Regions from separate parts of the Nocardiopsis sp. YSL2 genome, predicted to be linked through region 3. Evidence: riboswitches for the same ligand, from Rfam matches in the RefSeq annotation. Region 3 holds a riboswitch; each other region holds the start of a gene.
What was found. Region 3 has a riboswitch for thiamine pyrophosphate ahead of M1P99_RS17200 (ECF transporter S component). Riboswitches for the same ligand answer to the same signal wherever they lie in the genome.
Positions count from the first base shown of each region.

Region 1 (5,468 bases), 3.3 Mb from region 3:
GGCGCGCCGCCGGATCCTGGAGGAGCCGGGCCGCCATCTGCGCCTACTGCGTACCGTGGCGGTCGCCGGTCTGGCCACCGCGTGGATCGGCGGCCTGCCGCAGGCGCTGGCCCAGATCGGAGTCTGGGAGCTGCACGAGGCGCACGCCGCCATGCTGGCCATGCCGCACACGGTCACCGGTGTGGCCGGTGGTCTGGGCTACGTCGCGCTCATCGCGCTGGTCGCGCGCCGGATCCAGGAACACGACCGCGCACCCGGAGTGGTCCTGACCGCGCTGACCGCGACCGGCAAGCGCTCGCTGACCTCCTACCTCGGCCAGTCCGTGCTGTGCGCGCCGGTCCTGGCCGCCTGGGGCCTGGGGTTGGGCGCGCACCTGACCTCGTGGAGCATGGCCCTGTACGCGATCGCGGTGTGGCTGGTGACGGTGGCCGCGGCCTACGCGATGGAACGGGCCGACAGGCGGGGTCCGGCCGAGGTCCTGCTGCGCCGGCTGTCCTACCAGCGCCCCACCACGGCACCGGCGGACGCGGGGACGCCGCCCGGACCCGGTGAGGACCAAGAGCACACCAGCCGGTGACCGGCTGCCGCAAAAAGGGCGTGCCGGTGAGTGCCCGGCGGCCCCTCGTCCCTCAGGATGAGGTGTCATGGGCGACGATCACATGACAAAGCACACCATAGGGGTGACCGGGGCCACCGGAGCGCTGGGCGGTCGGGTGGCCGCCAGGATCGCGCGCCTGGGCCTTCCGCAGCGGCTCATCGTCCGCGACATCAACCGGGCGCCGGAGTACCCCGGCAGCACCGCGGCGATGGCCGCCTATGAGGACACCGCGGGCTTCGAGCGGGCGTGCCGCGGCGTGGACACGCTCTTCCTGGTCCCGGCGACCGCGTCCGAGGACCGGATCGACAAGCACCTGAGCGCGGTGGACGGCGCGGTCAAGGCCGGGGTGTCCCGGATCGTCTACCTGTCCTTCCTGAGGGCCGGCCCGGCCGCGACCTTCACCTTCGCGCGCACGCACTTCTTCACGGAGGCGCACATCCGGGCGACCGGCGTGGGGCACACGTTCCTGAGACCCGGCCTGTACCTGGACCTGCTGCCCGACTGGGTGGACGGGGAGGGTGTGATCCGCGGCCCGGCCGGTGACGGCCGGGCCGCGTGGGTGTCGCGCGACGACGTGGCGGACGTGGCCACGGCCGTGCTGGCCGACCCGGAACGGGCGGCCCTCGCCGAAGGGGCGACCTACGACGTCACCGGCCCCGAGGCCCTGACGCTCGGAGCGACCGTGGACAAGCTGAGCGCCCTGACCGGCCGCACCGTGCGCTACGTGCCCGAGACCTGGGAGGAGGCGCTGGAGTCGCGCCGCGCCGGCGGGGCGCCGGAGTGGGCCGCCGAGGGCTGGGCCTCCTCCTACGCGGCGATCGCCGCCGGAGAGATGGACGTGGTCGCGCCCACCGTGCCCAAGCTCACGGGCCACCCCGCGCAGTCCATCGAGGGGTTCCTGCGCCGCCACCCGAGCGCTCTGTCACACGTGTCCGTCTGAGCCCGTGCCACGGCCCCGGTCGGAGGACGACCGGGGCCACGAGAGCGGCGCCCACGATCACGTGGGCGACCCTGGGGGCCGGCACGCACCGGGCGCACCGGCGCGTCGGCGGGGCGCCGGACGCGCGGACCCTCTTCCGGTCCTGGGAGGGTGCGGTCCCCGCGCGGTCAGGCCGTGTTCTGGGCGTGTTCGACCAGACGGGCGCGCAGCACCGCGGCGGCGGCACGGGGGTCCTCGGCCTCGGTGATGGCGCGTACGACCACCACTCGGTCGGCCCCGGCGTCGAGCACGCTGCCGATGTTGTCGGAGTCGATCCCGCCGATGGCGAACCAGGGGCGGTCGGTGCCCAGGGCCGCGGCCCGCCGGACCAGGTCCAGTCCGGCCGCGGGGCGCCCCGGCTTGGTGGGCGTCTCCCAGACCGGGCCCACGCAGAAGTAGTCGCTGCCGGGTTCCTCGGCGGAGGCCGCCGCGGCCTCGGGGTCGTTGTTGGAGCGCCCGATGATCGGGTCGGCGCCGACGACGTCCCGCGCCATGGGGACGGGCAGGTCGCGCTGGCCCAGGTGCAGGACGTCGGCGCGGACGGCACGCGCGATGTCGGCGCGGTCGTTGACCGCGAGCAGGGCACCGTGCCGTTCGCAGGCGCCGCGCAGCACCTCCAGGGCGGCGATCTCCTGGCGGGCCTCCAGCCCCTTGTCCCGGAGCTGGATGATGTCCACCCCGCCGGCCAGGGCGGCGTCGGCGAACTCGGCGAGATCGCCGCGCTCGGTCCGGGCGTCGGTGCACAGGTACAGAAGGGATGCGTCCAGGCGCTTGCGCAGGCTGGTTCCGTGGCTGGTCCTCACACGCCCCACCCTAGAGGCTGCGGGATGGCCGCCCAAGGGCCGACGGCACCGGCGTGCCCCGGGCGCCCTCGGGCGCCCGGACGCGGGGAACCCTCCGGCCCGGGGCCGGACGGGCTCGGGTCAGAAGGCCATGCTCTGGGCGCGTCGGCGCACCTCGGTGCCGCGGTTCTCCCGCATGGCCTGGATCGGCGTGCCGGGCAGGGTCTCGTCCGGCGTGAAGAGCCAGCGCAGGGCCTCCTCCGTGGAGAACCCGGCGTCGGTCAGCAGCACCAGGGTGCCCGGCAGCCCCTTGACGAGGTCGTGGCCGTCGACGAAGTCGGCCGGGATGGAGAGCTCTCCCTGGCGGACCACGCCCATCAGGCGCTTCTCCCGGATCAGCGTCTTGATCCGGTTGGGGCTCACGCCGAGCGGCTGTGCCGCCTCCTTGAGGGTCAGCCATGTGCCGACCAGGGTGTCGATGTCGCTGTCGCTTTGTGTCACGCCTCCAATCTGCCACATCCGCGCGGGCGGGAAGCACCGTGGCGGGACCCTTCCGGATGCTCTGGCCTAGGATGGAGACAGAACCGAACATCCCGCGGGAGCCGGGTGGGACCCGGCTGAGAGGGAGGCTGAGAGCCTCCGACCGCACGAACCTGATCCGGGTCATGCCGGCGAAGGGAGTGGAACCGAGCACCATGCCCACCAACTCCGAGGAACACGGCGTCCTCGTGGTCGGAGGCGGACTCGCCGGACGGGTGACCGCCTGGCGGGCGGCCGACCGGGGCCTGCCGGTCACCGTGGTCGAACCCGACCCCGTCACCGATCCGAGCGGCGCCCGCGCCGCCTCCACCGTCGCCGCGGGAATGCTCACCCCCGCCACCGAGGCGATGTTCGGCGAGGAACCCCTGATGGAGTTCGCGATGCGCTCCGCCGGGATGTTCGCCGACTTCGTCACCGAGCTGGAGCGGGTCAGCGGGCACACGGTCGGCTACCGCGCCACCGGCACGCTCCTGGTCGCCTACGACCGCGACGACCTGGCCCTGCTGACCGACCTGCACGCCCTCCAACAGCGCCTCGGCGTGGCCGCGGAACGGCTCACCGGCCGTGAGTGCCGACGCCTGGAACCGATGCTCGCCCCGTCCGTGCGCGGCGGCGTCCTGGCCCCCGACGACCACTCCGTCGACCCGCGGCTGCTGCTGCGGGCCCTGGTGGAGGCCGGTGCGCGGACCGGCGTGGCCGAGATCCGCGCCCGGGCCGAGGAGGTCCTGCGCCCGGGTCCCGGCGGAGCCCGGTTGGGTGTGCGGCTGTCCGACGGCCGGACCCTGGCCGCCGACCAGGTGGTCCTGGCCGCGGGCTGCTGGACCGACCGGATCGCGGTCCCCGAGGCCGTCGTGCCGCCGGTCCGCCCGGTCAAGGGCCAGCTGCTGCGCATGCGCGCGCCCGGGGGCGAGCCGCCGATCGTCGGCCGCACCGTCCGGGGGCTGGTCAGGGGCTTCCCCGTCTACTTCGTCCCGCGCGCGGACGGCGAGGTGGTCGTCGGCGCCACCCAGGAGGAGCTGGGCTATGACACCTCTCTCACCGCGGGCGGCCTCTGGCAGGTGCTGCGGGACGCGCGTGAACTCGTACCCGGGGTGACCGAACTGGAGATCACCGAGACCTGTGTGGGCCTGCGGCCCGGCTCGCCCGACAACGAGCCCCTCCTGGGCCCCACGCGTGTCCCCGGCCTGCACCTGGCCGCGGGGCACTTCCGGCACGGGGTGCTGCTGACCCCCGTCACCGGCGAGGTCATGGCCCAGGTCCTGACCACCGGCACACTGCCCGACCACGCGCGCCGCTTCGCCGCCGACCGCGGACACGGCCACACCACGACCCTGGAGGAGCAGTGGAACTGATCATCAACGGCGCCCCCCGCGACGTCACCGCCGACACCACCGTGGAGTCGGTCGTGCGCGAGCTGACCGGGACCGCCGAGGGCGCCGTCCCCGGCGGCATCGCCGTGTCCCTCAACGACGAGGTGGTGCGCCGGGCCGCGTGGAGCGAGACGCCCCTGCGCGACCGCGACCGCGTCGACGTCCTGACCGCCGTCCAGGGAGGCTGAAGATGACCGAGCACATCGACGACCCGCTCGTGATCGCGGGCACCGCGTTCGGCTCCCGGCTCATCACCGGGACCGGCGGGGCGCCCTCCCTGGAGGTCCTGGAGGACGCCCTCGTCACGTCCGGCACCGAGCTCACGACCGTGGCCATGCGCCGGGTCGCCCCCGGCACGCAGGGGTCGGTCTGGGACGTCCTGAGCCGCAACAAGATCCGTCCCCTGCCCAACACCGCCGGCTGCTTCACCGCCGCCGACGCGGTGCGCACCGCCCGGCTGGGCCGGGAGGCACTGGAGACCGACTGGGTGAAGCTGGAGGTCGTGGCGGACGAGCACACGCTCCTGCCCGACCCCGTGGAGCTGTTGGACGCCGCCGAACGCCTCGTGGACGACGGTTTCACCGTCCTGCCCTACACCAACGACGACCCTGTCCTGGCCCGGCGCCTGGAGCAGATCGGCTGCGCCGCGGTGATGCCCCTGGCCGCGCCGATCGGCTCGGGCCTGGGCATCCGCAACCCGCACAACCTGGAGCTGATCGTCGAGCGGGCCGGGGTGCCCGTCATCGTGGACGCGGGGATCGGCACCGCCAGCGACGCCGCGCTGGCCATGGAGCTGGGCTGCGACGCGGTCCTGCTGGCCACCGCCGTCACCCGCGCGCAGGACCCGGCACTGATGGCGGCGGCGATGCGCGACGCCGTGCGCGCCGGACGCGCCGCCCGCCTGGCCGGACGCATCCCCGTACGCCGCTACGCCCACGCGTCCACCCCCGGATAGAGCCGTCATCCCCGGGGTTGATCGGGCCAGAGCGAGGAAGGGCTGCGCCGCAGGCGTCCGTTGAGGGTGGTGGCGGGTGACGGTGCGGGCACGAGCGGAGGCCCAGAGAAAGCACAGGGGTGAGGGGCGCGCCACCACCTGCACCCCCAGGCGGTTGAAGGTGCACACACAGCCCTGCGTGAACCCCAGGGGGTTGGGGTAGGTGGATCAGCCTGCCTGAACCCCAGGGGGTTGGCTCGGGGCG
Region 1 is NZ_JAMOAO010000001.1:561,657-567,124, forward strand. It holds gene M1P99_RS02425 (DUF418 domain-containing protein) at 1-577, shown strand, start outside; gene M1P99_RS02430 (SDR family oxidoreductase) at 645-1,538, shown strand; gene thiE (thiamine phosphate synthase) at 1,706-2,380, opposite strand; gene M1P99_RS02440 (Rv2175c family DNA-binding protein) at 2,501-2,878, opposite strand; TPP riboswitch at 2,945-3,057, shown strand; gene thiO (glycine oxidase ThiO) at 3,055-4,251, shown strand; gene thiS (sulfur carrier protein ThiS) at 4,242-4,457, shown strand; gene M1P99_RS02455 (thiazole synthase) at 4,460-5,224, shown strand.
Region 1: it holds a riboswitch for thiamine pyrophosphate, as region 3 does, so the genes downstream of both, thiO (glycine oxidase ThiO) here and M1P99_RS17200 (ECF transporter S component) in region 3, are expected to answer to the same signal.

Region 2 (5,468 bases), 2.5 Mb from region 3:
GGAGATCACCGGCAAGGAGCCCTACGCCGAACTGGTCCGCTTCCTGGCCGCCCACCGCGGCCAGGAGGAGCGGGTGATGCGCACGCTGTCCTACTTCGACGGGATGAACCTGGCCGCGCGCGGGCGGGTGCCCGCGCTGTACTCGGTGGCCCTGATGGACGAGGTGTGCCCGCCCTCCACCGTGTTCGCCGCCCACAACCACTGGGCGGGCCCCAAGGACATCACCGTGTGGCCCTGGAACGGCCACGAGGGCGGCGGCGGCGAGCAGATGCGCGCCCAGCTGCGCTTCCTCGCCGACCTCGGCTGACCCCGGTCCGGGGCCGGGCCGAATCCGGCCGGTCCCGGACCTGCCGCCGCCCGCACCGGGCGGCGGCAGGCGCCCGGGCCTCAGTCGGCCAGGGGCAGGTACACCCGGTTGCCGTGCTCGGCGAACTCCTCGGACTTGTCCGCCATGCCCTTCTCGATCGCGGCGACGGTGTCCAGTCCGTTCTCCTCGGCGTACTTGCGCACGTCCTGGGAGATCTTCATGGAACAGAACTTCGGCCCGCACATGGAGCAGAAGTGCGCGGTCTTGGCCGGCTCGGCGGGCAGGGTCTCGTCGTGGAAGGCCTGGGCCGTCTCGGGGTCGAGGGCGAGGTGGAACTGGTCCTGCCAGCGGAACTCGAACCGCGCCTTGGACAGCTCGTCGTCCCACTCCTGCGCCTTGGGGTGGCCCTTGGCGATGTCGGCGGCGTGCGCGGCGAGCTTGTAGGTGATGACGCCGGTCTTGACGTCGTCGCGGTTGGGCAGGCCCAGGTGCTCCTTGGGAGTGACGTAGCAGAGCATCGCGGTGCCCAGCCAGCCGATCTGCGCGGCACCGATGGCGGAGGTGATGTGGTCGTAGCCGGGCGCGACGTCCGTGGCCAGGGGGCCGAGCGTGTAGAACGGCGCCTCACCGCACAGCTCCTCCTCCAGGCGCACGTTCTCGGCGATCTTGTTCATCGGCACGTGGCCCGGCCCCTCGATCATCACCTGCACGTCGTGCGCGCGGGCGATGTGCGTGAGCTCGCCGAGCGTGCGCAGCTCGGCGAACTGCGCCTCGTCGTTGGCGTCGGCGATGGAGCCGGGGCGCAGGCCGTCACCGAGGGAGAAGGTGATGTCGTACTCGCGGAAGATCTCGCAGAGTTCCTCGTAGTGCGTGTAGAGGAAGCTCTCCCTGTGGTGGGCCAGGCACCACGCGGCCATGATCGAGCCGCCGCGCGAGACGATGCCGGTGACGCGCCGGGCCGCGAGCGGCACGTAGCGCAGCAGCACGCCCGCGTGGACGGTCATGTAGTCGACGCCCTGCTCGGCCTGCTCGATGATGGTCTCGCGGTAGACCTCCCAGCTCAGAGCGGTGGGGTCGCCGTTGACCTTCTCCAGCGCCTGGTAGATCGGAACCGTGCCGATGGGGACCGGCGAGTTGCGGATGATGCGCTCGCGGGTCTCGTGGATGCGCTTGCCGGTGGACAGGTCCATCACGGTGTCGGCGCCCCAGCGGGTCGCCCACACCATCTTCTCGACCTCCTCGGGGACGGAGGAGGTCACCGCCGAGTTGCCGATGTTGGCGTTGATCTTGACCAGGAAGTTCTTGCCGATGATGGTCGGCTCGGACTCGGGGTGGCAGCGGTTGACCGGGATCACCGCCCGGCCCAGGGCCACCTCCTGGCGGACGTACTCGGGGTCCATGCCCTCGCGGGCGGCCACGAAGCGCATCTCGGGGGTGATGGTCCCGGCCTTGGCGTGGGCCAGCTGGGTGACCGCCCCGTTGACGGGTTCCCTGGACTCGATCCAGGCCTGGCGGGTCCTGGGCAGCCCTGCGTGGACGTCGATGAGCGCGGAGTCGTCGGTGTACGGGCCTGAGGTGTCGTACAGGTCGAAGTGGCTGCCGTTGCTGAGTTCCACCCGCCGCTGCGGAACGCGGAGCGTGAGCCCCTCGGGGGTGTCGATCTCCCGGTGGACCTTGGTCGATCCCATGATGGGACCGGTGGTCACCTGGTGCACGTCGGTGGTGGAACCGGTGTCGCGGCCGTCAACAGCCGTCATGGCATGCCTCCCTACGTCGGAATTACCCGAACAGGTTCTGCGGTCGGCGACGCCCTTGAGCCGCCCTCTCAGCCCGCCATGGTGCGAGCTCCCGCGTTGCTTATTCACATATGGCACGTCACGCGTGCGGTGGCGCCCCGTGGGTGCGCCCGGCCCTGTGGCCTCGCACACCATATCCGCCTCCCACCGGGACCTGTCCAGGGGCCCGGGGGTCAGAAAAGTGTGTCCGGCTCCGGTCCGGCGGTCCCGGCGACGGGGGTGAGCAGGTCGGGGGTGTTGTTCTTGATGGTGTTGACGTCGGTGGAGACCTCGTCCACGTCGAAGGCCTCGGCCGGGGTCTGCGCGAGCACGTGGAGGAGGTCGTCCGGCTCCGCCCGCGGGTCCAGCCAGGTCGACCAGGTGGCCGAGGGCAGGATGACGGGCATGCGCTCGTGGATGTGGGCGAGGGCGGGCGCGGCGTCGGTGGTGACGACCGCGCAGCTCCAGAGCCAGGCGGCGGGGTCGTTCTCGTCGGCTTCGGGGTCGCGCCACCGCTCGAAGATCCCGGCCATGGCCAGGGGCGCGCCGTCCGGGTAGTGGATGGCGTAGGGCTTCTTGGCCGCCCTGGCCTTGCGCTTCTTGTGGTGGGGGTCGGTGACGGGTGAGGTGCTGGCCTCCACCCGGCCGTCCTTGCCGACCAGCTGCCACTCGTAGTAGGCGTCGGCGGGCAGCAGGCAGCGGCGGCGGCGGAAGGCGGTACGGAAGGCGGGCTTGTCGGCGATGGTCTCGCTGCGCGCGTTGATCATCCGGTAGCCGATGTTGCGGTCCTTGGCCCAGGAGGGGACCAGGCCCCAGCGCATGGTGTGCAGGGAGGCCGGTCCGGGCTCGGCCGGGCCGGTGCCGCGGGGCGGTGGACCGAGCACCGCGTACACGGGTCGGCCGGGCGAGATGTTGTAGTCCGGCGGCAGCTCCTCCAGTGGCGGCCAGGCCCGGGGATCGGGATCCTCGGGCAGGGCCTCCTCGGGCAGGTCGAACGCGAGCTGGAGCTCGTGCTGGTTCCGGGACTGGGCATAGCGACCGCACATGGGTGTGATCCTACGGCTCAGCCCCGACATCCTCGCGGGGCTCCGCCGGGCCGTCACCGCCGCCGGCGGGGTCGGCCCTCCCGTGCTCCCGCGCGGCCCCGGACCCGGTCGGCTCCGGGGTGTCGGCCCCGGACGGGGAGCCGGTGTCCCGGGCCCGCCAGGCGCGGACCAGCCCGACCAGGACGGCCGCTGCGCCCAGCGGCCCCAGGACCGCGGGCGCCCACGAGTCCAGCGCCCGGAGCAGGACCGACCGCACGCGGGCCTGTTCGGCGTTGGCGGCGACCTGCGGCTCCTCCAGGACGAGTTCGGCGCGCAGCAGCGGGACCTCCCCGCGGCCGTCGCGCGGGCGCAGGCTCTCCTCCCGCTGCTCCGCGGCGTGGACGACGATGCCCGTGACGGGCTCCACCCAGAACGTGCGCGTGACCTCCAGCCACCGGGTGGCGGTCACGGTGCCCTCGGCACCGGCGGCGAACAGCGCGGCGGGTACCGGGCGTGCCGAGTCGGGGACCTGGGTGGCGTCCACCGACTGGGTGTACCGGCCCACCCGGAGCCCGGCGACCTCGTCCCAGTCGTCGAACTCCAGGGGCGGGGCGGAACGCACCTCGGCGTCGTAGTAGGGGTAGTCGCCCGCGGGCGCGCCCGCGGGCCAGAAGTACACCAGGCCCGCCTGCCGGACGGCGCGGTCCCCGTTGACGTGCTCCCCGCAGCAGTTCACGGCGCGCCCCGTCTCCCGGTCGACGATGACGCGCCGACTGGAGTGGTCGATCATGCGGTCCGGCAGCGAGGTGTCCACCACCATCTCCCACGCCGACCAGTCGCGCCCGTGCGCGGTGGCGTCCACCCTGGTCACGCGCCGCATCTCGACGCCCTCGACCCAGGCCCACCGGGAGGTGTCCAGGTAGCCGGCCTTTTCGTCGGTCATGGCCACCGTGAACTCGGCGGAGGCGGGGATGGGGGCGACGCGGTCGTAGACGTACAGCGGCAGCAGCGCGGCCAGGGTCAGCAGGAACGCCCCGGCGGCCACGACGAGCGTGCCCCTGGGCAGCGGCCGCCGCGCCGGGGTGAGGGGACCGACCTGGCTCCCGGTGTCGGCGGTCATGTCCGGGCCTCCTCGGTGTCGGGCGCCGTGGACCCGCCGGTGGCACGGCCCCCACCCGCGTGGCCGTCCGCGGTGACCGTGCCGTCGGCTACGCGGTCGTCGGCCGGGACCGCGTCGTCGGGCTCGGGCCCGGCCGGGTCCCGGGGCTCCGCGCCCGTGTCGGCGGGCACGTCGCGAGCGGTGCCGGACACCGCGCCCCCACCGGTCGCCGCGCCCGAGGCGGGACCGGTCCGGGCCCCGGCGCGCACGCCGGGCGGGTCGTCGTCGGCGTCCTCGTCGAGGCCGCGCTGGCCCAGGGCCAGCACCAGCCGCGCCAGCGCGGGCAGGCACAGAGCCTGGGGCACCCAGCCGCGCAGCGGGCCGCCGAACACCTGGGAGACGTCGTGGAAGGGCATGTACAGGGCCAGGTAGGTCCCGGCGCCCATCGCCAGTCCGGCCAGCGCCAGGGCCGCCGTCACCGTCCACGGCCCCGCCAGGTGGGGCAGCAGCCGGCCGCCCATGGACGGGCGCCCGGGTTTGGCGTGCCGCAGCCCCTTGGGGGCCTGGCGCCCCAGCCACCACATGCACAGCAGGATGACGCCGACCAGGGCGGCACCGGCCCAACCGGCCACCCACACTCCGTAGGCCAGGCCGAGGGGCAGGACGGCCCAGCGGCCGAGCCAGCCGGGCTCGGCGGCGGGCAGGGCGCGCTGCCCGCGCGGCGCCGACGCGCGCGCACGTCGGCCCCGGGGCCACAGGGCCACGATGACGAGTAGCGCGGCCAGCAGGAAGCCGACCAGCAGGGCCGCGTGGTAGGCGTTGTCGGGCGTGTACTCCAGCGTGACGGTGCCCGCGCTGCCCGCGGGCAGGACCCACGCCTGCTTCCAGCCCTCCAGCCGGACCGGTTCCAGTGGCCCGCCGGACCCCTCCAGCCGGGCCGTCCATCCCTCGTTGAAGTTCTCGTTGACCACGAGCAGGCTGTCCTCGTCGACGGCCACGTCGAAGCTGCGCCCGCTGGGGCCCCAGCCGTGCGTCCTCTCCACCCCGGCCATGGTGACCTCGGAGCGGTCGGCCAGAGCGTCGGCGGAGTCCACCACGGCCGAGCGGACCTCGTAGCGGTTGCCCGGGTCGACCTCGAGGCGGTTGGTGCCCCCGACCAGGTCGAGGTCGGTGCAGGACTCGTAGCGCAGCGGCAGTCCGGTGAGCTGGTCGGCGAGCGTGCCACCGCTGATGCGCGTCTCCACCCGCTGGTCGTTGACCCG
Region 2 is NZ_JAMOAO010000001.1:1,349,737-1,355,204, forward strand. It holds gene M1P99_RS05810 (acetylxylan esterase) at 1-307, shown strand, start outside; gene thiC (phosphomethylpyrimidine synthase ThiC) at 388-2,064, opposite strand; TPP riboswitch at 2,058-2,169, opposite strand; gene M1P99_RS05820 (SOS response-associated peptidase) at 2,277-3,128, opposite strand; gene M1P99_RS05825 (DUF3068 domain-containing protein) at 3,139-4,227, opposite strand; gene M1P99_RS05830 (alpha-(1->3)-arabinofuranosyltransferase) at 4,224-5,468, opposite strand, start outside.
Region 2: it holds a riboswitch for thiamine pyrophosphate, as region 3 does, so the genes downstream of both, thiC (phosphomethylpyrimidine synthase ThiC) here and M1P99_RS17200 (ECF transporter S component) in region 3, are expected to answer to the same signal.

Region 3 (5,468 bases):
GGCAGCTGCTACAGCAGCGACTACCCCTTCTTCTGCGACTACGTCATGCGGTGGCTGGAGAACTCCGAGTTCCTCGGTGAGACCGAGGAGGACCGGGCCCGCGTCCTGGAGCAGGGCGGGTTCACCGTCCGCACCACCCTGGACCGCGACGCGCAGACGGCCGCCCAGGAGGCCGTGGACCGGTACGTCCCCCACGAGGACTCCACGAAGTTCGCGGCGGAGGCGGTCGTGGAACCCGGTAACGGCAAGGTCCGGGCGCTGGCGCAGAACCTGCGCTACGGCTTCGACGAGGAGGACACCGGCACGACCTCGATCAACCTCGCCGTGGACCGCGCCGACGGGGGATCGAACGGATACCAGGCGGGTTCGACGTTCAAGGCGTTCACCCTGGCGGCGGCTCTCGACTCCGGACTCGGCTACGACACGAGCTTCTCCGCGCCCAAGTCCCTGACCGTGAGCGGAATGCGCAACTGCGACGGCGGGCGGATGTCGGGTTGGAAGGTGCGCAACGCCGGGGAGAGCGACGAGGGCCGACACAACATGATCAGCGGGACCAAGGGGTCGGTCAACACCTACTTCGCCCAGCTGCAGCGGCGCGTGGGGCTGTGCGAGACCGCGCGGATGGCCGAGGACACCGGGATCGCGCGCGCCGACGGCGAGCCACTGGGCGTGTGGAGCTCCTTCACCCTCGGCGACCAGGAGGTCTCCCCGCTGACCGTGGCCAGCGCCTACGCCACCTTCGCCGCCCGGGGCACGCGCTGCGAGCCCCGGCCCGTCGAGGTCGTCTCCGAGAACCCCGTCGACCCCGAGTCCGGGCGGATCGTGGTCGGCAACACCTGTGAGGAGGGGGCCGTGGACCGGCGCGTGGCCGACGGGGTCAGCCACCTGCTCCAGCAGACGTTCAAGGGCGGTACCGCCAACGGCCTGGGGATCGGCCGCCCGGCGGCGGGCAAGACCGGCACCACCGACAGCGCGGCCTACGCGTGGTTCGCCGGGTACACGCCCAACCTGGCCGCTGCGGTGGCCGTCGGCGACATACGGGGCGGCGAGGAGAATCCGCTCCAGGGCGTACAGATCGGCGGCCGCTACTACGGGATCGTCTACGGCGGCACGCTGCCCGGGCCGATCTGGCAGGCGACCATGCGCGGGGCGACGGCCGACCTGCCCGAGGAGTCCTTCCCGTCGTCTCCCTCGGCCTTCGGAGACCCCGACGCCCGGCCGCCCGAGCCCCGGGACGGCGACGGCGACGGAGGCACGGAGGGCACGTGAGGCCCCGGCGGGGCACATGTGGGGGGTGACATGCGACTCTTCGGTCGTCCATGCCCCATACTGGGATCAACCGACAGGGGAGCGCGCGAGCGCTGAGAGTGCGGCACAGGGCCGCAGACCCTTACACACCTGATCTGGGTCATGCCAGCGAAGGAAGTCGTAAGAACCGCCACCGACGGCATGTTCGCGGTGGCGCTCTTGGCCAGGGTGCGTGCGGTGGACGCCGCACGCCCCGGAAGAGCCCCTCGTCCCCCCACGAAGGGACATCTCATGAGCACCGAGACCGAGACACCGGGCTTCTGGAAGGACATCCTGGGCCGGCTGCGCAGCTGGCGCACCGTCGACATCGTCGTGGCCGCCGTCATCGGCGTCGGCATCGGCGTGGTCTTCTGGGCCTGGGGCATCCTCTGGACGATCACCGCACCGCTGTTCGTCCTCTTCCCCCCGGGGCAGGCCGTCATCTACGGCATGTGGCTGATCTCCGGCGTGCTGGGCGGCCTGATCATCCGCAAGCCCGGCGCCGCCCTGCTCACCGCCATCGCCGCCGCGTCCGTGTCCGCGGTGCTGGGCACCCAGTGGGGCGTCATGGTGATCCTCGACGGCACGCTGCAGGGGATCCTGCCCGAACTGGTCTTCCTCGCCTTCGGCTACCGGCGCTGGAACATGGGCGTGGCCGTCCTGGCCGCCGCGGTCGCCGGGATCTCGCCCGCGATCCGCGACAACATCACCTACAACGTCACCTGGTCGCTCGACCTGAAGCTCGCCTACGGCGTGATCGTCATCCTCAGCGCGGCCGTCATCGCGGGCGTCGGCGCCCGCCTGCTCACCACGGCCCTGGCCAAGTCGGGCGCGTTGGCGCCCTTCCCGTCGGCCAGGGACTGAGCGTGGAGCGGGCCCAGGGCGCGCGCGTCGAGTTCACCGGATGGGGCTGGCGGCACTCCGGCCGGGGGTCCTACGCCCTGCGGGGCGTGGACCTGGTCATCGAACCGGGGGAGCGGGTGCTCCTGCTCGGTGCCTCCGGCGCGGGCAAGTCCACCCTGCTGCACTCCCTGGCCGGGCTGACCGGCCCCGACAGCGCCATCAGCGGCGACCAGGAGGGCGACCTGCGCGTGGACGGCGAACCCGCCGACCGCCGCCGGGGCACCGTCGGCCTGGTCAGCCAGGACCCCGAGACCCAGCTGGTGATGGCCCGGGCGGGCGACGACGTCGCCTTCGGGGCGGAGAACCTCGGGATGGACCCGGCGCTGATCTGGCCGCGTGTGGAGCGGGCGATGGCCGACGTCGGGTTTCCCTACGGGCCGCGCCACTCCACCGGCGCCCTGTCCGGGGGTGAGAAGCAGCGCCTGGTCATCGCCGGCGCGCTGGCGATGCGTCCACGGCTGCTGCTCCTGGACGAGCCGACCGCCAACCTCGACCCGGACGGGGCCGCGCTGGTGCGGGAGGTGCTGGCACGGGTGCTCGCCGCGACCGAGGCCACGCTGGTCCTGGTCGAGCACCGGGTGGCCGACGTCGTCGACCTGGTCGACCGGGTCGTGGTGGTGGAACCGGGCGGCGGCGTGGTCGCCGACGGATCGCCGGATGCCGTGTTCGCCGAGCACGGGCGGTCGCTGGCCGGGCAGGGCGTCTGGGTGCCCGGTGCCGAACCGCGACCCCGGCTGGACCCGGCACCGGGCGGCGGGGGCGTGCTGGAGGCGGTCGGAGTGGCCGCGCGCACGCCCCCCGAACTGGGCGCTCGCTCCGCCGCACCGCGGAGCGTGTTCTCCGACGTCCACGTGGACGTGCGGGCGGGGACGGCGACCGCGCTCACCGGACCCAACGGGGCGGGCAAGTCCACCCTGCTGACGCTGCTGGCCGGGCTCGCCAAACCGCACCGCGGGTCCGTGCTGCCGCGCGGGCCGCTGGCCGAGGCGGACCGGCGCCCGCTACGGCGCTGGCCCGCCGCGCGGCTCGCCCGGCACGTGGGGACGGTGTTCCAGCACGCGGAGGACCAGTTCGTCACCGCCACCGTGCGCGACGAGCTGCGGTTCGCCCCGCGGCGGGCCGGGGTGGGCGAGGCCGAGACCACGGCCTGGGTGGACGAGCTGCTGGAGCGGCTCCGGCTGACCGCGCTGGCCGACGTGCATCCCTACACGCTCTCGGGAGGGGAGAAGCGGCGGCTGTCGGTGGCCACTGCGCTCAGCTCGGGGCCGACCCGCGCCCCCGACGTCCTGGTGCTGGACGAGCCCACCTTCGGACAGGACACCCGGACGTGGACCGAACTCGTCGAGCTGCTCGGTGTCCTGCGCGCCCAGGGCCGGGCCGTGGTGATGGCCACGCACGACGAGCTGCTCCTGCGCCGGTTCGCCGACACGCGGGTGCGGGTGGCCGACGGGCGGGCCGAGACGGTCGCGGTGCCGACCGCGGCCACCGCGACTGAGGAGGACCGATGAGCGGGCGGCGTACCGGGCCGGAGGCCGAGGCCGCTCCGGAGCCGCGGGGCGTGCCGGGGGTGCCGGACGCACCGGAGGCAGGAGCCGTGTCGGGGGAGGCGCGGGGGGCGGGTGAGGCCCCGACCGTCGGCGTGCCCGTGCACGGCGGTGCCCGCGCCTGGCTGACCGGCCTGAACCCGGCGGCCAAACTGCTCGCCGCACTCGTCCTGGCCCTGGGACTCGTCCCGGCCGTGGACGCGGTGACCGGCGGCGTGGTGCTGGCCGCCGTCGTCCTGGTGGTCCCGTTCAGCGGGATCGACCGGCGCACGCTGTTCGTCCTGGGCGGCCCCTTCGTCCTGATGGGCATCTCCAGCGGGGCTGTCAACTACCTCTACGGCGAGGAGGGCGTCTCCGGTGCGGTGGGGGCGGCGGTCCGGCTGCTCGCGATCGCCCTGCCCGGCCTGCTGGCGGCGGTCAGCAGCGACCCCACGGAGATGTCCGACGGCCTCGTGCAACGGCTCCGGCTGCCCGAGCGTCCGGCCATGGGCGTGCTGGCGGCGCTGCGCCTCATCCCGCTGCTCGCCCACCAGTGGCGGACCATCACCCTGGCCAGACGGGCGCGCGGGCTGGAGGCCGGCGCCAACCCCGTGGCGGTGGTGCGGCTGTTCTTCGGGCGACTGTTCGCGCTGCTCGTGCGCTCCATCCGGACCGGGACCCTGTTGGCAATGGCCATGGACGCCCGGGCCTTCGGGACCGGGCCGCGCTCGCACGCGCGCCGCAGCCGCTGGCGGGCGGCCGACACCCTGCTGATCATCGGGTCGGCGCTCCTGCTCGCGGCGGCCTACGGGTGCTCCGCGCGGCTGGGCACCCTGGTGCTGCTGTTCTCGTGATCCGAGTGGTAGGACAGCCAGGGACACAGTCGTCGAAGGTGAAGAGGTGAAGCTCGTGGGCGAGTTCGTGCGGGTGGAGACCGATCCGGACCACCCGGCCGTGGCCGTCGTGCGGATCGACCGGCCCAAGGCCCTGAACGCGCTGAACGGCCAGGTGACGGGGGAGATCGCGGTCGCGGCGACCCGCGTGGCGGCCGACCCGTCCGTGCGCGCCGTGATGCTCTACGGCGGTGAGCGCGCGTTCGTGGCCGGTGCCGACATCAAGGAGATGGCGGAGCTGACCCACGCGCAGATGCTGGAGTACTCCCGGGCGCTGCAGAACGCCCTGACCTCCGTCGCCAGGATCCCCAAGCCCGTCGTGGCGGCGATCAGCGGGTACGCGCTGGGCGGCGGCTGCGAGCTGGCGCTGTGCGCGGACTTCCGGGTGGCGGGCGAGAAGGCCCGGCTGGGACAGCCGGAGATCCAGCTGGGCGTCATCCCGGGCGCGGGCGGTACCCAGCGCCTGCCGCGCCTGGTGGGACCGGCCCGGGCCAAGGAGATGATCTTCAGCGGTCGGCACGTGCGCGCCGAGGAGGCGCTGCGGATCGGCCTGGTGGACGAGGTCGTCGCCGACGCCGAGGTCTACTCCGCGGCGATGGCGATGGCGGCCCGGTACACGGGCGGCCCGGCGGTGGCCCTGGCCGCCGCCAAGGAGGCCGTCGACCGCGGACTGGAGACCGACCTGGACACCGGTCTGGAGATCGAGCGTCTGCAGTTCTCCGGGCTGTTCGCCACGGAGGACCAGAAGAGCGGGATGCGGAGCTTCATCGAGCACGGGCCGGGCAAGGCGACCTTCGAGGGGCGCTGACCGACCGCGCGGAGGTGGGGACGGGGCGTGCCGCGGCACGGTGCGACCCTCCCC
Region 3 is NZ_JAMOAO010000001.1:3,871,387-3,876,854, forward strand. It holds gene M1P99_RS17195 (transglycosylase domain-containing protein) at 1-1,269, shown strand, start outside; TPP riboswitch at 1,335-1,442, shown strand; gene M1P99_RS17200 (ECF transporter S component) at 1,540-2,151, shown strand; gene M1P99_RS17205 (ABC transporter ATP-binding protein) at 2,148-3,698, shown strand; gene M1P99_RS17210 (energy-coupling factor transporter transmembrane protein EcfT) at 3,695-4,567, shown strand; gene M1P99_RS17215 (enoyl-CoA hydratase/isomerase family protein) at 4,614-5,414, shown strand.

Region 4 (5,468 bases), 420 kb from region 3:
GCGTGACGGCGCTGGTCTCCGTGGCCGCGGGCGCACGCCTGGTCGAGACCGAGCTGCGCGCGCACTGCCGGGTGCGCCTGGCCGGGTTCAAGGTGCCGCGGACGGTGCACTTCGTCGACCGGGTCCGGCGCACGGCGGTCGGCAAGCAGGACTACCGCTGGGCGGCGTCGGTCGCGCAGAGCGGCGAGAACACCACGCCGAGTTTCGGACGCTGAACACCAGCCGCATCACCTACCCGAAACCCCGCGGATCCCACGCAGCGCGCACCTCCGCCACCCCGCTCCCCCGCTACACTGGCCGGACCCGGCCCGGCCCAGGGACCTCGCAGGTCCCTCCCCCAGCACGCCCCGGGCGGCACACACCCAGCGGCGGTCGGCGCAGCGCCCCTACACGAACGCGCCCCGCCCCCGCACCCCCGACCGGCCCGTGTCCCACGGGTGGGTACGGTGACCACACAGGACGGAGGACGGCGCCCCTCCCGGGCCTGCCCCGGGCCGGCGCCCTACAACTCAGATGGCCAAGTCAGCAGGCTCCTTCATCTTCAACGCGGTGCGCGGCGGGGCCGTCGGCACCTCCGAGGCGCTGCCCGGCATCAGCGGCGGCACGGTCGCGCTCATCGTCGGCCTCTACGACCAGCTCATCGGCGGCGCCGGCCACATGGTCAGCGGCATCAAGCGGTACGTGACCGACGTGCCGCGCGGCCGCGGCAGGGAACGCGCGAACGAGCAGTTCCGGATGGTGGACTGGAGTGTCCTGGTCCCCGCGCTGATCGGCATGGTGATCGCGCTCGGCCTGGCCGCCGTCCTGCTCTCCCCGCTGGTGGAGGTGTACGCCCAGTACGCCTACGCCCTCTTCTTCGGCCTCGTCCTGGCCTGCCTGTGGATTCCCTACACCGGCGCGGGCAAGAAGTGGCGTGCCTGGCACTACCTGGTGGCGCTGGCCGTCGCCGTGGTCGCCTTCCTCCTGACCGGCATGCCGGGCGCGAGTCTGCCCCCCAACCCGGTGTTCGCCTTCCTCGGCGGCGCCGTCGCCATCTGCGCGCTGGTCCTGCCGGGCCTGTCCGGTTCGTTCATCCTGCTCACGCTCGGGCTGTACGAGCCCACGATGCAGGCGGTACGGGACATGGACGTGGCCTACCTCGGCGTCATGGCGCTGGGCATGATCACCGGCCTGGCCCTGTTCGTCAAGCTCCTGCAGTACCTGCTGGAGAACTTCCACCACCTCACCCTGGTGGTGCTCACCGGCCTGATGGCGGGCTCGCTGCGCGCCCTGTGGCCGTGGCAGGACCACGACCGCAACCCGCTGCCCATCACCGACGTGCCCGTGACCGTGGCCTTCGCGGTGGGCGGCTTCCTCGTGGTCACCGCGGCGATCGTCTACGAGCACCGCAAGAAGGCCCAGTCGGACGCCGGCCACGGAGCGGCCCCCACGCGCGTCCACTAGGGCGAGTTCCGTGGATGGCGCCCGTCGCGAGCGGCGCATCCAGTGGTGCTCTCACCAGGCCGAAGAGGGAGCTCCCCTCCTGCGCGGGCTTCGCCGTCGTCGCACGGCGGGGGCCCGGGTGGTTCCCCTGTCGACTGATGAGAACGCGGTGAGAGTGCCGCCGGGGCGACGCGCAGCAGGGCGGGCAACCGCCGGACATGCCCTAGGCTCGGTGGCGACTGACGCGGGGTGCCGGGAACAGTCCTCCCGGCTGAGAGCACACCCGTCGAACCTGCCCTAGGTCGTGCTAGCGAAGGAACGTCATGAGCGCGTACAACGTGTTGTCCGTGGCCGGAAGCGACCCGAGCGGCGGCGCAGGGATCCAGGCCGACCTCAAGGCCTTCTCCGCCCACGGGGTGTTCGGGATGACCGTGGTCACCGCCCTGACCGCCCAGTCCACCCGCGGCGTCACCGGCGTCCACGGCGTCCCGGCCGGTTTCGTCACCCGGCAGGCGGACACCCTGCTGGCCGACGCCACCGTGCACGCGGTCAAGATCGGGATGCTGGGCACGGCCGAGGTCACCGGAGCCGTGGCCGAGGCGATCGACCGCCACCGGCTGGTCAACGTCGTCCTGGACCCGGTGATGGTCGCCAAGAGCGGCGACCGCCTGCTGGAGGGGACGGCGATCGAGGCCCTGCGCTCCCTGCTGTTGCCGCGCGCGGACCTGCTCACGCCGAACCTTCCCGAGGCGGCCGACCTGTTGGGCGTGTCGGAGGCCGTCAGCCTCAAGGAGATGCGCGACCAGGCCGAGCGGCTGCTGGAGCTCGGTCCGCGCCGGGTCCTGCTCAAGGGCGGCCACCTGGCGGGCGACGAGAGCGTCGACGTACTGGTCTCCCGTGACGAGGAGCCGCTGGAGTTGCGGGCGCCGCGGGTGGACACCCGCAACTCGCACGGCACGGGATGCACCCTGTCGTCGTCGATCGCGGCTCTGCTGCCCCAGCGCCCGGACACCGCCTCCGCCGTCCGCGACGCCAAGGCCTACCTGACCGAGGCGCTGCGCCGGTCGGACGAGATCGACGCCGGCGGCGGTCAGGGCCCCGTGCACCATTTCCACCCCTGGTGGTAGCGGACGGGTCGTCCGCACAGCACGGAGGGGGACCGCACGGCGTGCGGTCCCCCTCGTCGTCCCGGGCCGACCCCGGGCCGTGGCGCGCTACCCGCGCACGTCGTCCATGACGGCGTCGGGGTTCTTCCAGTCGGGGAACGCGAAGAACTTCCGGGTCTCCGCGACGATGATCGGCGACAGCAGCAGCAGCCCGATGAGGTTGGGCAGCGCCATGAGACCGTTGGCGATGTCGCTGAACAGCCACACGTTGCTCAGGTCGGCGACCGCACCCACGAAGATGACCGCGATGAACACCAGGCGGTACGGGGTCACGAAGCCCCGGCCGGCCAGGAACTCGATGCACCGCTCACCGTAGTAGGCCCAGCCGAGCAGCGTGGTGAACGCGAACACCGCCACGGCGATCGCCACCACGTAGGCGCCGACCGGGGCCAGCCCCGGGCTGACCGACCTCAGGCCCTCGGTGAGGGCCTGCGTGGTCAGCAGCGAGCCGTCCTCGGGGTTCTCCGCCCGCCACACACCGGTCGTGATGATGACCATGCACGTCATCGTCACGACGATGATGGTGTCGATGAAGGTCTGGGTCATGGAGACCATGGCCTGGCGGACCGGCTGCGTGGTCTTGGCGGCCGCGGCGGCGATGGCCCCGGTGCCCAGACCCGACTCGTTGGAGAAGATGCCGCGGGCGAAGCCGTACTGGATGGCCATCAGCACACCCGCGCCCGCGAAACCGCCCGCGGGAGCGGTACCGGTGAAGGCGGTGGTGACCACGAGCTGGAGCGCGGGCAGGATCTGCGCCCAGTTGGCGGCCAGCACCACCAGGCAGATGGCCACGTAGGCGATGATCATCAGCGGCACGAGCGCGGAGGCGACCCGGCCGATGCTCTTGATGCCGCCGAGGATGACCGCACCGGCCAGAACCATGAGGATGAGGCCGATCACCCAGGTCGGAGCCGGTGTGACGCTCGACATCTGCTGGGCGACCGTGTTGGCCTGCGTCCCGTTGCCGATACCGAAGGCCGCGATGGCGCCGAAGACGGCGAAGGCCACCCCCAGAGTGGTGCCCAGACCGCCGGGCAGACCGTACTTGAGGTAGTACATCGGTCCGCCGCTCTGCTCACCCTTGGAGTCGGTGCGGCGGAACTTCACCCCCAGCAGGGCCTCGCTGTACTTCGTCGCCATGCCGAAGAAGCCGACGACCCACATCCAGAACAGGGCGCCGGGGCCGCCGAGGCCGATGGCCAGCGCGGCGCCGGCGATGTTGCCGACGCCGACCGTGGCGGCGAGCGCTGTGCTCAGTGCCTGGTAGTGGGAGATGTCGCCCTCGACCGAGGGGTCCTCCTTGCGCCGGACCAGCGCGAGCCACAGCGCGTGCGGCAGCTTGAAGAGCTGGAGCAGTTTGAGCCGGATGGTGAGGAACACGCCGACAAAGAGCAGCAGCGGGATGAGGACGAAGGGCCCCCACACGATGCTGCTGACGATGCCGGCCATCTCAAGGAGTTGATCCATGGGGGATCTCCCTATCACGATCAGGGGCCGGGGGTTGGTCGTGTACCCGCGGTCGGCGGAACAGCGTCCCTCCCAGGAGAACGGGCCCGCGGGCCGCGGGCACACTCAGGGTGCTGTCAGATTTGCAGTGAATCGTCACGGACACGTCACGTTCGCCCGACGCAAGCGTTGCGGGTCGGGTGCTCACGCGTCCTGCGAACCGTCGCCCTGGGCCAGGGCGAGCCGGCTGAGCACGGCGGCCGCGGCCTCGGGGTCCGCGCCCTGGCCCACCGCCACGCCGAGCAGGTAGGTGGTCAGGGGCGCGGCCGGTCGCGCGACGGAGTGGGCGGCGTCTCTGGCCAGGTCGAGCACCCGGTCCACATCGGCTCTGCCCAGCGGTTCCGTCCCCACCAGGTCCAGCTCCGCGCGCACGGCTTCGGCCCATTCCACGAGGGTCACCACAGGACTCCTTAGAGCAATTCATTCGTCACAGAAGGCGATCATAGTCACCGCCGGGCCACTCGGCGGCCACCCGTCCGCACCGGCCGGGTCACCGCGCGCTCCGCGAACCCACGCCTGGCCTTCGGGAACGGTTCTCTCGGGGCCTGACCGGGGTTCACCCCCCGAGCCTAGCGTCGAAGGCAGCCATCCCCCGGCGTTGGGAGCAGCCAGAATGTCCCCCACAGCAACCGACCGCACCGACCGGAGACCGTCCTCGCCTCCCCTGCGCGTGGCGATCGTGACCGAGTCCTTCCTCCCGCAGGTCAACGGGGTGACCAACTCCGTGTGCCGGGTCGCCGACCTCCTCGCGGCCCGGGGCCACCAGGCGCTCGTGCTCGCCCCCGGGCACGGCCCCACCTCCTACGCGGGCTTCCCCGTGGTCCGGATGCCCGCCCTGCCGCTGCCCTTCTACCGTGAATTCCCCGTGGGTCTCCCGGCGCGTCGCACGATGACCGCCGCCATCCGCGCGTTCGCCCCGGACGTGCTGCACCTGGCCTCCCCCGCCCTGCTCGGCCTGGCCGCGGTGGACACCGCGCGCCGCTGGGCGCTGCCGACGGTGGCCGTGTTCCAGACCGACCTGCCGGGTTTCGCGAGCCGTTACGGCCTGCCCGGGTCCGAGGCCCTGTGGTCGCTGATGCGCCGTACGCACGCGGCCGTGGACCGGACGCTGGTGCCCTCGTCGGCGAGCATGGAGGCCCTGTCGGCGCACGGCTTCCCCCGCCTGGACGTGTGGCGGCGCGGGGTGGACACCGTCCGCTTCTCGCCCGAGCACCGCAGCGAGGACCTGCGCCGCCGCCTGGCGCCCGACGGCGAGGTGATCGTGGGCTACGTGGGACGGCTCGCCAAGGACAAGCGGGTGGACATGCTGGCGCACCTGGCCAGGCTCCGCGGGATCCGGCTGGTCGTCGTGGGCGACGGCCCCGAACGGTCGCG
Region 4 is NZ_JAMOAO010000001.1:4,292,192-4,297,659, reverse strand. It holds gene M1P99_RS18995 (acyl-CoA synthetase) at 1-215, shown strand, start outside; gene M1P99_RS18990 (DUF368 domain-containing protein) at 514-1,443, shown strand; TPP riboswitch at 1,658-1,758, shown strand; gene thiD (bifunctional hydroxymethylpyrimidine kinase/phosphomethylpyrimidine kinase) at 1,746-2,549, shown strand; gene M1P99_RS18980 (sodium:alanine symporter family protein) at 2,637-4,055, opposite strand; gene M1P99_RS18975 (DUF6457 domain-containing protein) at 4,239-4,493, opposite strand; gene M1P99_RS18970 (glycosyltransferase family 1 protein) at 4,708-5,468, shown strand, end outside.
Region 4: it holds a riboswitch for thiamine pyrophosphate, as region 3 does, so the genes downstream of both, thiD (bifunctional hydroxymethylpyrimidine kinase/phosphomethylpyrimidine kinase) here and M1P99_RS17200 (ECF transporter S component) in region 3, are expected to answer to the same signal.